Sediminitomix flava: one gene and its partner. The protein of the gene in region 2 interacts with the protein of the main gene of each other region in a pairwise test. Links are inferred from orthologs where the notes say so. Each region holds a gene or a part of one and is shown on either strand. Other genes may lie near its edges.

Region 1 (7,199 bases), 330 kb from region 2 along the record:
TTCACCGATTGCTACGTTGTGTCTTTTTAATAGCTCTTTCGCCTGATACTCATGTATATTCATAGAAGTTCCCTTTAGGGGTATTAAATAACTTGGAATCTTAATATTTAGCTCTATTAAGAGCAATTTTAAACAAAAGTTAACTCATATCATAATTGCCTATGCAAATAAAAGAAAACTTTACATCGCCAAGTCAAATATAGCACATAAAAAAGAACCGTAGGTTATGTTTTACCTACGGTTCTGTGATTTTTAAGAAACTATATTATTTTAAAACAAACTATTATTTTTTCGCAACAGTTTTCCTTTTTGTAGCCGTTGTTTTCTTAGCTGTTGTTGCTTTTTTAGTAGTTGTTTTTTTCGTTGTCGTCTTTGCTTTAGTTGCTGTTGTTTTCTTTTCAGCAGCAGTCGTCTTCTTAGCAGCTGCACCTTTCTTTTTAGCAGGTGCTTTCATTCCCTCTTCAATCAACTTCATAGTTTCCTCAAAAGTCAATTCAGAAGCTTCTGTTTCTTTAGGGATTTTATAGTTCTTCTTTTTGTAAGAAATATAAGGTCCCCAACGACCATTTAAAATTTGAATTTCAGGATCTTCATCAAAAGCTTTGATAAATTTCTTTGCATCAGCTTCTCTTTTAGCCAAAATCAAAGCGATTGCTTCATCCAAAGTAATAGTTTCAGGCGCAAGTTCTTTGCCGATAGATACAAACTTACCATCGTGACGAATATAAGGTCCAAATCTACCAATTGCAGCTACTACTACTTTATCTTCAAACTCTCCTACAGTTCTAGGTAATTTGAATAATTCTAAGGCATCTTCTAAAGTAATACTCTCTAAATATTGACCTTTTCTTAAAGAAGCATACTTTGGTTTTTCAGCCTCCTCGTCTCCTTCTTCAGGAGTTGTTCCGATTTGAGCTATTGGGCCAAACTTACCTAAACGTACAGTTACTTCTTTTCCTGAAACTGGATCAGTACCAAGAACTCTTGAACCACCAATTTCTGAGCGATCAGCCTTTTCTGTAGTTGTTTCTACTGTTTCATGGAAAGAACCATAGAAATTCTTGATCATTGAATTCCATTCTTTTCCTCCATTGGCAATCTCATCAAATTGTTCTTCAACTTGGGCTGTAAAAGAATAGTCAACAATGTCAGGGAAATACTTCACCAAGAAATCATTAACAACCATTCCAATATTAGTAGGGAATAGTTTATTCTTCTCGTTACCTACAATTTCAGTTTGGTCAGTATCTTTAATTGCGCCATCTTTCAATCTTAGATGACGATACTTTCTTTCTTTACCATCTCTAGCCTCCTTCACAACATAATCACGCTTTTGGATCGTTGAGATTGTTGGAGCATAAGTAGATGGACGACCAATGCCCATTTCTTCAAGCTTTTTCACAAGACTTGCTTCTGTATATCTTGCTGCAGGTCTTGTAAATCTTTGAATGGCATCCATTTGACTTAAAGCTAAAGATTGTCCGACAGACAATGGCGGTAACATTGAACTATCACCATCATTATCGGCATCATCTTCATCCTTAGATTCTATATATACTTTCAAGAAACCGTCAAAAACTATCACCTCACCAGATGCGGTAAATTGTTCCTCAGCTGTTGAAACACTAATCTTAGCAATTGTCTTTTCAAGTCTAGCATTAGACATTTGAGATGCGATTGCTCTTTTCCAAATCAACTCATAAAGACGAGCTTCTCGGTTGTCATCAACATCATTCACAGACGGAATTGAGAAATTAGTAGGTCTGATAGCTTCGTGAGCCTCTTGAGCAGATTTCGATTTTGTTTTGAAATGTCTAGTCTCTACGTACTCTTCTCCATAAGTTGAAGAAATAACATCAGCTGCGGCAGCTTTAGCTTCTTCTGAGATGTTAACAGAATCTGTACGCATATAGGTAATCTTACCAGACTCGTACAATTTCTGAGCTAGAATCATTGTCTGAGAAACAGAGTAACCTAATTTTCTACTTGCCTCTTGTTGTAAAGTTGAAGTAGTAAAAGGAGCTGCTGGAGTTCTTTTACCAGGCTTTTTCTGCAAATCAGCAATTTGATATTCTCCTTTTAGACAAGCTTCTAAGAATACTCTGGCTTCTTCTTCGGTTTTGAATTTCTTAGGGAGCTCCGCCTTTAATACTTTACCTTGATCTAAGTCAAATTCTGCAACTACCTTAAAAGAAGACTCAGGAGTAAAAGCCTCCACTTCTCGTTCCCTTTCAACAACTAATCTTACGGCAACCGATTGAACACGGCCAGCAGAAAGACCTCTTTTAATTTTTTTCCAAAGAACTGGTGATAATTCATAACCAACTAAACGGTCTAGAATACGACGCGCTTGCTGAGCATTCACCAAATCTATATCAATTGTTCTTGGAGAATCTATTGCTTTAAGGATTGCTGATTTCGTAATTTCTCGGAAAACAATCCTTTTCGTATTATCATTATTTAATTTTAGCGTCTCGTACAAGTGCCAAGATATCGCTTCTCCCTCGCGGTCATCATCGGTCGCTAACCATATATATTCAGCATCCTTCACTTCCTTGTTCAACTCTTTTATGACTTCCTTCTTATCTGAAGAAACTTCATAAACAGGGGTGAAATCATTCTCAATATCAATAGCTTTATCACCTTTCGGTAAATCTCGTATGTGGCCGTAACTTGATCTTACTGTAAAGTCTTTCCCCAAATACTTCTCGATCGTCTTTGCCTTAGCTGGGGACTCTACGATGACTAGATTTTTTGACATCTTGTCCAGGTTAATTTAAAATTCCAATGTCTTTAAAAGACTTAAAAAAAATAATGAAAGTGCCTCAATTCCTAAAAGAACAATGCATTTAGGGCAATAATAGCATAATTTTCGGCAAAAATCTCAAACAAGATAGACTCTTTTAAAAACAAATCACAACTAAAAAGATAAAATATAGTCCAATTCTCACCTTTAACACTACAGTCTTTCAGACAAATATTTCAAAGCCGAATGAATGTACTGGATATTATTATTTAACATTATTTTGGAAGTATTGAATTAAATGGACTAAAATCCAATCATATATATGGTACAACCAATTAAAACTTTGCTAATGACAATTTTTTCAAATATATTAGGCGAGAAAATCAATAACTAACATTCTTTAATAACAATTATTTAAACAATAATTCTAAATCTTGAGTTATTGATAAGCGGTTATGCAATTAAACTACCTATAGACTATACATTCTAAATTATTTAAAGAACATATGAATAAAACAGCACAACTACAATACGACGGCAACACATATGAAATCCCAGTTCTAGAAGGCTCTGAAGGCGAAAAAGCACTAGACATTTCTAAATTAAGAGCTACTTCTGGTCTCATAACTCTAGATGTAGGTTTCAAAAACACGGGTTCTACAACTTCGAATGTAACTTTCCTAGATGGAGAAAAAGGTATTCTTCGTCACAGAGGTTATTCTATTGAAGATTTGGCAGAAAAATCTTCTTTCCTTGAAGTTGCTTACTTATTAATATATGGCGAGCTTCCAGATGCACAGACTTTTGAAAATTGGTCAAGCCGCATCATGAAGCACTCTCTTGTGCACGAAGATATCCGTAAGATTTTTGACGGTTTCCCTTCTACAGCACATCCAATGGGAGTTCTTTCTTCTTTAGTTACTTCTTTGACAGCATTCCACCCAGAATCAATTGATCCTAATAGAGACTCTGCTGCAATCGATTTAACAATTGTAAGACTTCTTGCAAAACTTCCTACGCTTGCTGCTTGGTCATTCAAAAATAGCCAAGGTCTTCCATTGGAATATCCTAACGCTAAAAATGACTACGTTAGTAACTTCATGCAAATGATGTTCAAAAACAAGCATATGGATTATGATGTAGATCCAGTCATTATGGATGCTATGAATAAACTTCTTATTCTTCATGCAGATCATGAGCAAAACTGTTCAGCTGCTACAGTAAGAGTAGTAGGTTCATCATTATCTTCATTATATGTAGCTGTTTCTGCAGGTATCAATGCACTTTGGGGTAGCCTTCACGGTGGAGCTAACCAAGCTGTTATTGAGATGCTAGAAACTATCCAAGCTGATGGTGGAAACATTGATAAATTCATCGCGAAAGCAAAAGATAAGAATGATCCGTTCCGTTTGATGGGATTTGGACATAGAGTATATAAAAACTTTGATCCTCGTTCTAGAATCATCAAGAAAGCTGCTGATGATATCTTAGACCGTCTTGGCGTAAATGACCCGTTATTGGATATCGCTAAGAAATTGGAAGACATTGCTTTAACTGACCCTTACTTTGTTGAGAAGAAACTTTACCCTAACGTAGACTTCTACTCAGGTATTATCTATAAAGCATTAGGATTCCCTACTGAAATGTTTACAGTGTTATTCGCTCTTGGTCGTCTACCAGGTTGGATTGCACAATGGAAAGAGTCTCGTGAAATGGTTCAACCAATCTCTAGACCTCGTCAGGTTTATACTGGTGAAACTCACAGAGCTTACCCAGAAGACAGAACAGTGGCAAAAGAAACTGTAATTGCTTAATTCAATTTTAAGCTAAAAAATTTAGGAGAGCCTCTTTATTGACGCTCTCCTATTTTTATTTCTTATTGTTTTCAAAAAGTAATTTATAGATTAGGTTTCGGTTCACCTCTTTAACCTCTCCTATTTTCATTCCATTCAAAGTAATTCCTTCAATCCTTGTTCTAATTAGTCTAAGAGTAGGAAAACCTACTGAAGCAGTCATTTTACGAACTTGTCTATTTTTCCCTTCAATTAAAGACAAAGAAACAAAGGAAGTTGGTATAGATTTTCTAAAACGTACGGGTGGATTACGCTCTTCCAACCAATTCGGCTCTTGTTTCTTCCTAGCTTTTGCTGGCAAAGTATTATGTTTTTTCTTATTTACAGAAATAACTACTCCTTTTGCCAATTGCATAATCGCTTCCTCGGTTATATCTCCATCCACTTGAACCAAGTATTCTCGATCATGCTTAAATGAAGGATGCAATAGCTTATGATTTAGACTTTTATCATTTGTGAGAATTAGCAAACCCTCTGAGTCCATATCTAATCGTCCAACTGAATACACATCCTTAGGGAAATCATATAAATCTTTCAATGTTGGCCTTCCTTCATTATCTGAAAATTGAGGAAGCATACCGAAAGGCTTATAAATCAAATAATATTTATATTTTTTCATAACCTTCTTTAAGCCTGCAAAAATACTAGCTAATTCAATAATATAAAAGGTTCTCCTCTTCCATATTCAACACCCATTATTGTACAATTCTTCTTCTTTAAACCATTTCCCCGTATCTTCGTTCTTTAATAGTTGATATAGTTTAAACATATGAAATTAGATATACTAGCACTAGTTGCACATCCTGATGATGTAGAATTAAGTTGCTCTGGCACGCTGATTAACCACATTAAACAAGGATATAAGGTCGGAATTATTGATTTTACTCAAGGAGAAATGGGTACTCGAGGTACACCAGAACTTCGATTGAAAGAGGCTCAAGCAGCTGGTGAAATCATGGGGTTAAGTGCTCGTGAAAATCTCGGTTTTAGAGATGTATTTTTTAAAAACGATGAAGCTCACCAGTTAGAAGTTGTGAAAATGCTTCGTAAATATAAACCAGATATAGTTTTCACAAATGCTGAATATGACAGACATCCTGATCATGGCAAAGCAGCTCAATTAGTAGTGGATGCTTGTTTTATCAGTGGTTTGAAAAAAGTGGTAACTGAACTAGACGGGAAAGAACAAGAGGCATGGAGACCTAAAAATATTTTCCATATGATTCAGAGTGAGCACATCAAACCTGACTTTGTAGTTGATGTTACAGAATCTTGGGAACAGAAAGTACAATCTATTGAAGCCTTTTCTTCACAGTTCCACACTAATGCAGAAGAAAGTGCTAAAGGAGATCAGACTTTCATTTCCACTCCAGACTTCAAACACTTCATTGAAGGTAGAGCTAGAGAAATGGGTAAAATTGCAAATTGTACTTTTGCTGAAGGATTCACTAAATCCTCTCAAATAAAAGTCAAAGATGTTTTCGATTTGATATAAAAGAAAGAAGGATTACTTTACTATTAAAGTAATCCTTCTTTTCTCACATATTCCATATATTGATTTTTATAAAAATCTAGGTACGGATGTTGTAATTATTTTTTAGAATCAAATAATATACTTTTTATGAAATCGCTCAAATATTTATTCTTCATTTTACTTTTCACCTCAATTGGAATAGGGATAAAGTACTATTTTGACTTCAAAGAAAGTGAAAGATTGAAAGCTGAAGCGATATTACTACAAGCAAAAATCTATGACAAATTTGTTTCTAAAAGTAAACTAGTATTTGGGGAGCAACATTATACAGATATTATCAAATATAAAGAACCCGTAGATTGGTGGCCAGATCCAAGCATAGACCTACACATAAAAGGTCATGTAAATCTTTGCATTGATCTTTCAAAAATTGAAAAAAAGGATATCCTTATCACTAACGATAGCATTTTTATTCAAATACCAAATCTTGAGATTTGTGATGTTGTGATAGATCATGAAAACTCATCTGTTTTTAATGAAACAAACACCTTCTTTTCTTCATCAAATATTGTAACAAAAGCTCTAACAAAGGCAAAAGGTATTATTTATAAAAAAGCCGTAAGCGATCCTCTACTCATCAAACATCAAAGTAAAGCTAAAGAGGCTATCAAAAACTTTTTATCCTTAACTTCTGAAAAAACGATAGTAGTAGAACAGAAGAATATCCTTTCAAAAGAATCATTTCTTACAATTACGGAGTAACCGTTTCATCTACTCGAAATTGCTGATAAGATCTGTTGAAATACATAAGAGGAGACTCTTCTTTCTCAAAAGTATGTAACTCTTTTACTTCACCATATATAACTGAATGTGTTCCAACTTCGTCCGTTTTTACAATTTCACATTCAAAAGCGGCTGAGGCATTTTTTAGAATTGGCTGTTTTAAAGTTCCTTCTTTCCATTCTCCCAAGTCAAATCTCTCAGAAGGCTCACTTCCATCAAAACCTGCCATTCTATTTGAAATTTCTTCATTTGAAGCTTGTAGAATATTTACCACAAAACGAGCATTTGTTTTCAACATTTCATTCATTTTAGAATTTTGGTTGATACAAATCAAGAGTGTGGC
Region 2 (7,011 bases):
ATATTGGTGTTGGCGCACGTGAAGTGAGTTTCCTTTTTGGTCAATACAAGCGTATTAAAAATGAATTTACGGGTGTCTTAACTGGTAAAGGATTGCAGTTTGGAGGAAGTAATGCACGTAAAGAAGCTACAGGCTTTGGAAGTGTTTATTTTGCCAAAGAAATGTTAGCTCACAGAAATGATACAATTGATGGTAAAGTAGCTGTAGTTTCTGGGTCTGGTAATGTTGCTCAGCATACAGTTGAAAAGTTGATTGATCTTGGTGCAAAAGTTGTCACAGTATCAGATAGAGGTGGTTATCTCTTAGATAATGATGGTATTAATGACGACAAGTTAAGTCATATCATGGAGCTTAAAAATGTTCAAAGAGCATCTTTAAAAGCTTATTTGGATAAATATCCAAATGCAGAATATCATGAAGATAAACGCCCTTGGGAAGTGAAATGTGATTTAGCATTTCCTTCAGCAACGCAAAATGAGTTGAGCGGCGCTGATGCACAAACTTTAGTAGATAACGGCTGTATTTTGGTTTGTGAGGGAGCAAACATGCCTACAGATATTGAAGGAATTAAAGTTTTTGAAAAGGCTCAAATCATGTTTGGTCCAGGAAAAGCTGCCAATGCCGGTGGTGTTGCTATTTCAGGTCTAGAAATGACTCAAAACTCAATGAGATTACAATGGTCATTTGAAGAAGTAGATACTCGTCTTCAAGAGATCATGGCAAAAATCCATAAGTCTTGTGTGAAGTATGGCGAAGAAGAAGGATGGGTTGATTATGTAAAAGGAGCAAACATTGGAGGTTTTGTAAAAGTTGCTGATGCAATGATTGCCTACGGAATTATCTAATCAAGTTCTTTTAAGGAATAAATTGAAAGCGTTGACTATCTCAAGTCAGCGCTTTTTTTTATCTTTAAATTGAAACCACAGACTAACTCAATGCTAAAATTAATAGAATGCCCAAGAGATGCTATGCAAGGCATCGATACCTTTATCCCTACAAATTTAAAGGTTAAATACATAAATCAGCTCCTTAAAGTTGGTTTTGACACAATAGACTTTGGTAGTTTTGTTTCTCCAAAGGCTATTCCTCAGATGCGAGATACAGAAGAAGTCTTATCAAAATTAGATAAAAGAAATACCAATCTTTTAGCTATTGTTGCTAATCAAAAAGGAGTAGATAAGGTATGTTCTTTTTCAGAGATTGATTATTTAGGATATCCCTTTTCAATATCAGAAACATTCCAGCTTCGCAATACGAATAAGTCTATTGCGGAATCGAAGGTTCTTTTAGAGCAGATAAAAGCATCTTGTGATAAATATGATAAAAAAATGGTAGTCTATCTATCGATGGGTTTTGGGAATCCTTACGGAGATGAATACTCAAACGAAATAGTAGCTAAATATACTGAATACCTAATTGAATTGGGGGTTGAAGTTATTTCACTATCAGACACAATTGGTTCTTCGGACCCTATGCAAATCATCGATTTATTTTCTGAGTTAAAATCCCTTTCTAATAAAGTTGAATTTGGAGCTCATTTACATTCAAGGGCAGATCAAATTCCTGAGAAGGTAAAAGCGTTAATCGATGCAGGCTGTAATCGAATAGATACTGCATTTGGAGGCTTAGGAGGCTGTCCAATGGCTCAAGATGACTTAGTTGGTAATTTGGCTACAGAAAGTGTTATAACAAGTTTGAAGCATTTAGGTATTGTGACGCCATTGGATATGAAAGAATTTTCAGTTGCCCAGAAAATGTACAATGAAATTTTTCCTACTAATCTTATACAGTAGCTTTAGCCAAACAAATATCATGAATCAGTTCAAATTCCACAGGAATCTTATCAGATGATTGTGGGATTTGAGCTGTCCAAGAGGACTCATGTGTTTCAAGAATTTTAATTTCATTGGTAAAATCTATATTCTTTTTACCATTCAATTTATAGAGAGCTTCTTTTGCACACCATAATTTTAAAGCATTATCATTAGTTATTGATAAGCTCTTTTGCTCTTCATTAGACATGATGCGAGGAACAACTCTAAGAAGTCTTTCAGACCATTTTTCGATATCTATGCCTATACTATCGGTCTGATGAAAAGCGACAGCTACATATTTCGAGGTATGACTAATCGCAATTTGTCCCTCAATATTTTTAAGAAATGGTTTCTGATTTTCGTCTTTGACTATCCCTTCGTAACCAAGCTGCAATTCTTGTAGTAAATTCTTTAATGCAAATCTTGCTGCTAGAGATTCAATTCTACTCTTTTTATTTTTTCGTGAGAGTACTTCAGTTTCTATTCTATTATTGAGTTGATCAATATAAAATTGCTCATCTATTTCATAACGCATGAGTCCCCAACTCAAATTACCCTTATCGACACATAGTTTCACCCATTCCATTACACGAATATTTTCAATGCGTTATTTTTAATTGAATACGTAAGATTTTCTTCTCCCCATTCAGGTTCTCCGTCTCTATGCAAGTAGATTTTGTTTTGTTTAGAGGATGTAGAGATTTTTATATTTGCTCCTCTTAACATCATCACTTGATCATATGAATTCAACGATTTACTGAAAACCTTAAACACTAAAGGAAGAATGTTTAGTTTATTAAACTTTTTAATGATGACGACATCTAATAAACCGTCAGAAATATCAGCATTAGGTGCTATATAGGCATTATTTCCAAACTGAGAAGCATTGGCAACAGATACCATATAAGCATCTACATTATAGTCTTTTCCATCTACTTCAATTTTATACTTATTGGCTTTATAATTAAAGTAGTCTTGTACACCAGTTTTAATGTAGTTAATTAGTCCTCTACCATCAGCTTCTGCAAAATGATGACTAACATAAGCATCAAAGCCAGTTCCAGAAGTACAGAAAAACTGTTTTCCATTTACAATACCAACATCAATAAATGATGTTTGTGCATTGTATAATGAATTAATAGCTTTTTGTGGATTAAGTGGAATATTTAAGTGTCTTGCCAATCCATTCCCTGAACCAATTGGAATGATGCCAAGCGGTATGTTTTGACCAATCATAGCGCTAGCTACCTCATTAATTGTTCCGTCACCTCCAACCGCGACAATCAGACTTGTTTCTCCTTCTTCGATTAATTCTTTAGCTAATGAGTAAGCGTGATCTCTTCCTTTTGTAAAAAGAATCTCAGAAGATGTATTTGGGCTATTAAACTTTTCTCGGATAAGTTCAGCTGTTCTTTTTCCTTTCCCAGAACCAGAGATAGGATTAATTATAAATTTTACGTTTGCCAATGTTTTATGGATTAAAACATCGTGTTTAGTATATAATGTCATTAAAATCTATGTCGATTAGCTGAGGATAATTTAGTTCTAATTTACAAGCAAAAATACTTTAATTAATCGTAAACTAAAATGAATTCTATGCTCATGATGAATTAACAATATATACTTTTAATCATATTCTTCAGTTTTTTTTAGAAAAATTATGAATTCAAATAAAACTTACAGCATAGAGGTAGTTATTAATGATTTCTAGGTTTTAGCCTAAAACTTATTAAAATATCAAAAAATAAAGCCTATTTCATATATTTCATTTGCTGAAATCTCATAAAAGCATTATCATTTACTTTTGTTAAAGATTGATTAACATTTTTATACTAACTATTACTTAAAATATGGAAACCACGAGTAATCAAAAACAACTTTTTGGTCATCCAATAGGGTTGTACATTCTGTTTTTTACCGAAATGTGGGAGAGGTTTAGCTATTATGGAATGAGAGCTCTTCTTGTTCTTTTTATGACAGCTCCAGTCGCAAAAGACGGTTTGGGATGGTCGCAAGGTGATGCGATATCATTGTATGGTACTTATACCATGATGGTCTATTTGATGTCTATTCCTGGAGGTATTTTAGCAGATAAATTATTAGGGCAAAAGCGTTCAGTGATGATTGGTGGACTGACGCTCGTGGCAGGTCATCTGGTGATGGCTATCCCTGAGATTTGGGCATTCTACACTGCATTAGTACTGATCGTATTGGGAGTTGGTATGTTAAAACCAAATATCTCTACAATGGTAGGAGGTTTGTACGCAAAAGGTGATCCGAACAGAGATCAAGGCTTTAATATATTCTACCTAGGTATTAATATTGGAGCTTTTGCATCAAGTATTGCAGTTGGATTGGTTGCTGAAAAATATGGATGGCATTACGGTTTTGGTTTGGCAGGGATAGGAATGCTGCTTGGCCAATTGGTGTTTATGGCAGGACAAAAACATCTTAAAGGTGTGGGTGATCTTGTTGGTGGAACAGAAAGTAAAATCTCTAAGGAAGAAGCTGAAAGACCTCTAACGAAGGTTGAGAAAGATAGAATGATTGTATTGCTGATTTCATTCTTGATTGTAATTGTCTTTTGGGGCGCATTTGAACAGGCAGGTGGATTGATGAATCTTTGGGCACAAAATAGTACTGATCGTACATTTGGTCTTTTGGGATTGGATGTGATTCCAGCGGCTTGGTTCCAATCTGTGAATGCTTTATTTATTATGATGTTTGTACTTGCTATTGGCTATTTCTGGGCAATGAGAGCAAAAAGCGGAAAAGAGACGTCTACTTTGCTTAAAATGGCTGTGGGTACAATGATCATGGGGGCAGGTTTCTTGTTCATGAGTGCTGCAGCCAAAACAGCTGATGTAAATGCAGAAGGCGGTTATATCAATTCAAGTATGACTTGGCTTGTATTAGCTTACCTTTTCCATACAATTGGAGAGTTGTGTGTATCACCAACAGCATTGTCGTTTATAACTAAGCTGTCTCCAGCTAAATATGCATCTATTATGATGGGGCTATATTTTGCTGCAACAGGCCTAGGTAATAAAGTAGCAGGATTGGTCGGTGAAGCAGCTGTTGATGGTGCAGGAGAGTTTGAGGTATTTACAGGAATTGCCATTTTTGCAATTGCATTTGGTTTATTGTTATTAGTTTTCTTTAAGAAATTGAAGAAATTAACTCATGGTGCTGAAGATGTAAAAGCTAAATCACTTGAAAAAGAGATAACAGCATAAGTTAACTTTTGTAAAGAATGAAGCTTAGCCCTATTTAAAGGGCTAAGCTTTTTTTATCTTAATATTTATGGAAAAGTTTAAATTATACGAAGCTCAAAAATATACAGAGCAAGAATCAATAGAAAAGAGTAAGTACTATTTTGAATATTCTAATCAAAGGAGATCGATTCGTGAATTTTCAGACAAACCTGTACCTAAGGAGGTTATAGAAAATATAATAAAATCAGCATCTACAGCTCCTTCTGGTGCAAATAAGCAACCATGGTTCTTTTGTGCTGTATCTAGTTCAATGATCAAGAAAGAAATAAGAAAGGCAGCAGAAGAAGAGGAGTATGAAAATTATCATGGCAGAATGTCTGATGATTGGTTAGAAGACTTGAAAAAATTTGGAACCAATGAAATAAAACCATTTTTGGAAGTAGCACCTTGGTTAATTATAGTTTTTAAGCAAGTGTATGAGCTGAATGAAGAAGGGGACAAGTCAAATAATTATTATGTAAATGAATCTGTCGGACTAGCTTCAGGTATGCTTTTGTCAGCAATTCATAATGCAGGTTTAGTATCATTGACGCATACACCTAGCCCTATGAATTTTCTTCAAAAAATATTGGATAGACCCAAAAATGAGAAGCCATTTTTATTGATTCCAGTTGGCTATCCTGCCAATGGTGTCGAGGTTCCAGATATTGAACGTAAGTCTCTAGAATCTATCTCTAAATTCTTTGAGTAAAATATTTTATTCCAGTGTAAAAACTGGATTATACTTAAATTTAACATTATGCGAAATGAAATAAATTTAATAAATACTAATACAAAAATTCTTACAAGGGTATCTTTTGTTTATTCAAATAGTACATAATATTTAAGTCTATTGAATATTACGAACCTTTTTAGTATTGAATTCGTACAAAAAATAGTGATTTCGTGGAACTCAAAGTATGATGATGATGGGAATCTCAGAGCATGAAAATATTGAGTCAATCATATCCAAAGTTGTAGAACACTTCCTAGACATACAGTTTGAAGAATTTAATGAAGAATTCTTTGAGTGTACTGATCAGTGGGAGAGAGGGATTCTTTATGTCAAATCAAAGTCAAATCTGACATTTATCGACCGCTTATTTCTAGCACTTGGTTTTATACATCTGAGTAAATATAATTCTGCGGAAAAAATTATTGCTAATCTGATTTTAGATCTAAGTAAAGAAGTTAACCAAAATGAAAACCTACGCCTAAACCTTCCCGATGGTGTATCACTATCTATTGAGGATACCTCAAACAGAATATCCTTGTTTTCATTAAATAAACTTTCTAGGTTTTCTTTTTATAAGCACAACGAAGAAGACTTGGTCTATGAGTCTCAAGAAAATGAATTCCAAGCTTCAGATGCTTATCATTTCTTCAGAGAAGGTTTAAGGTATTTGTATCATTTTGAATATGATTTGGCTGAGCAATTCTTTAGTCAAGCTCTCAAAATTGATCCTGAAAATTCTGAATTTAGATTTCATAAGACTATAGCAATTTTGAATGAAGGTTATGAGACAGATAAAGCTTTAGATGATCTTAAAATCTTAGAAGAATCAGAATATAAACTTCAATTTGTGAAGTATGGTCTTGCCCTTTGTTATTATGAAAGTCAGTATTATGATAAGGCATTATCATACCTAGATGAAGCCATTGTCCTTTTAAGTCTCAATCAACCACTTAACCTAGAAGAGGAGAAGCTACTTTCAAAGTGTTATTATTTAAAAGGTAGAATATTTCAAAACTTCGAACTCTGGGAAATTGCTTATGATATTTTTTCAAATATCAATAAACTACCATATCCAATACCTTCTAGCATCAACTTTCAAATAGGTCTGTGTCTTGAAAAATTAAATAGAGTTCACGAAGCTCTTGAAAGTTTTGAAAAAGCATCTTCAAACCCAAGAGATATTTTTTCGAAACAGAAGATTTTAGAA

What was found.
Region 1: the proteins of BC781_RS15280 (region 2) and BC781_RS14240 interact in binary tests that used the Escherichia coli proteins (3 or more experiments, as listed by UniProt). The link is inferred for Sediminitomix flava from one-to-one orthologs.

The regions. Positions count from the first base shown.
Region 1 is NZ_QGDO01000003.1:590,657-597,855, reverse strand. The notes cover bases 2,469-5,406. They hold BC781_RS14240 (citrate synthase), read left to right. Parts: upstream 2,469-3,252; coding sequence 3,253-4,560; downstream 4,561-5,406. Other genes in these bases: bshB1 (bacillithiol biosynthesis deacetylase BshB1), read left to right, coding at 5,369-5,406; BC781_RS14235 (pseudouridine synthase), read right to left, coding at 4,616-5,218; topA (type I DNA topoisomerase), read right to left, coding at 2,469-2,761. Also shown: sucC (ADP-forming succinate--CoA ligase subunit beta), read right to left, coding at 1-63; more of topA, read right to left, coding at 284-2,468; more of bshB1, read left to right, coding at 5,407-6,094; BC781_RS14225 (DUF4230 domain-containing protein), read left to right, coding at 6,221-6,835; BC781_RS14220 (flavin reductase family protein), read right to left, coding at 6,825-7,199.
Region 2 is NZ_QGDO01000003.1:921,972-928,982, forward strand. What follows is about bases 1,362-4,111. They hold BC781_RS15280 (diacylglycerol/lipid kinase family protein), read right to left. Parts: upstream 3,324-4,111; coding sequence 2,400-3,323; downstream 1,362-2,399. Other genes in these bases: BC781_RS15270 (hydroxymethylglutaryl-CoA lyase), read left to right, coding at 1,362-1,793; BC781_RS15275 (4'-phosphopantetheinyl transferase family protein), read right to left, coding at 1,783-2,400; BC781_RS15285 (peptide MFS transporter), read left to right, coding at 3,665-4,111. Also shown: gdhA (NADP-specific glutamate dehydrogenase), read left to right, coding at 1-845; more of BC781_RS15270, read left to right, coding at 936-1,361; more of BC781_RS15285, read left to right, coding at 4,112-5,050; BC781_RS15290 (nitroreductase family protein), read left to right, coding at 5,118-5,780; BC781_RS15295 (tetratricopeptide repeat protein), read left to right, coding at 5,989-7,011. UniProt on the Escherichia coli protein: In vitro phosphorylates phosphatidylglycerol but not diacylglycerol; the in vivo substrate is unknown.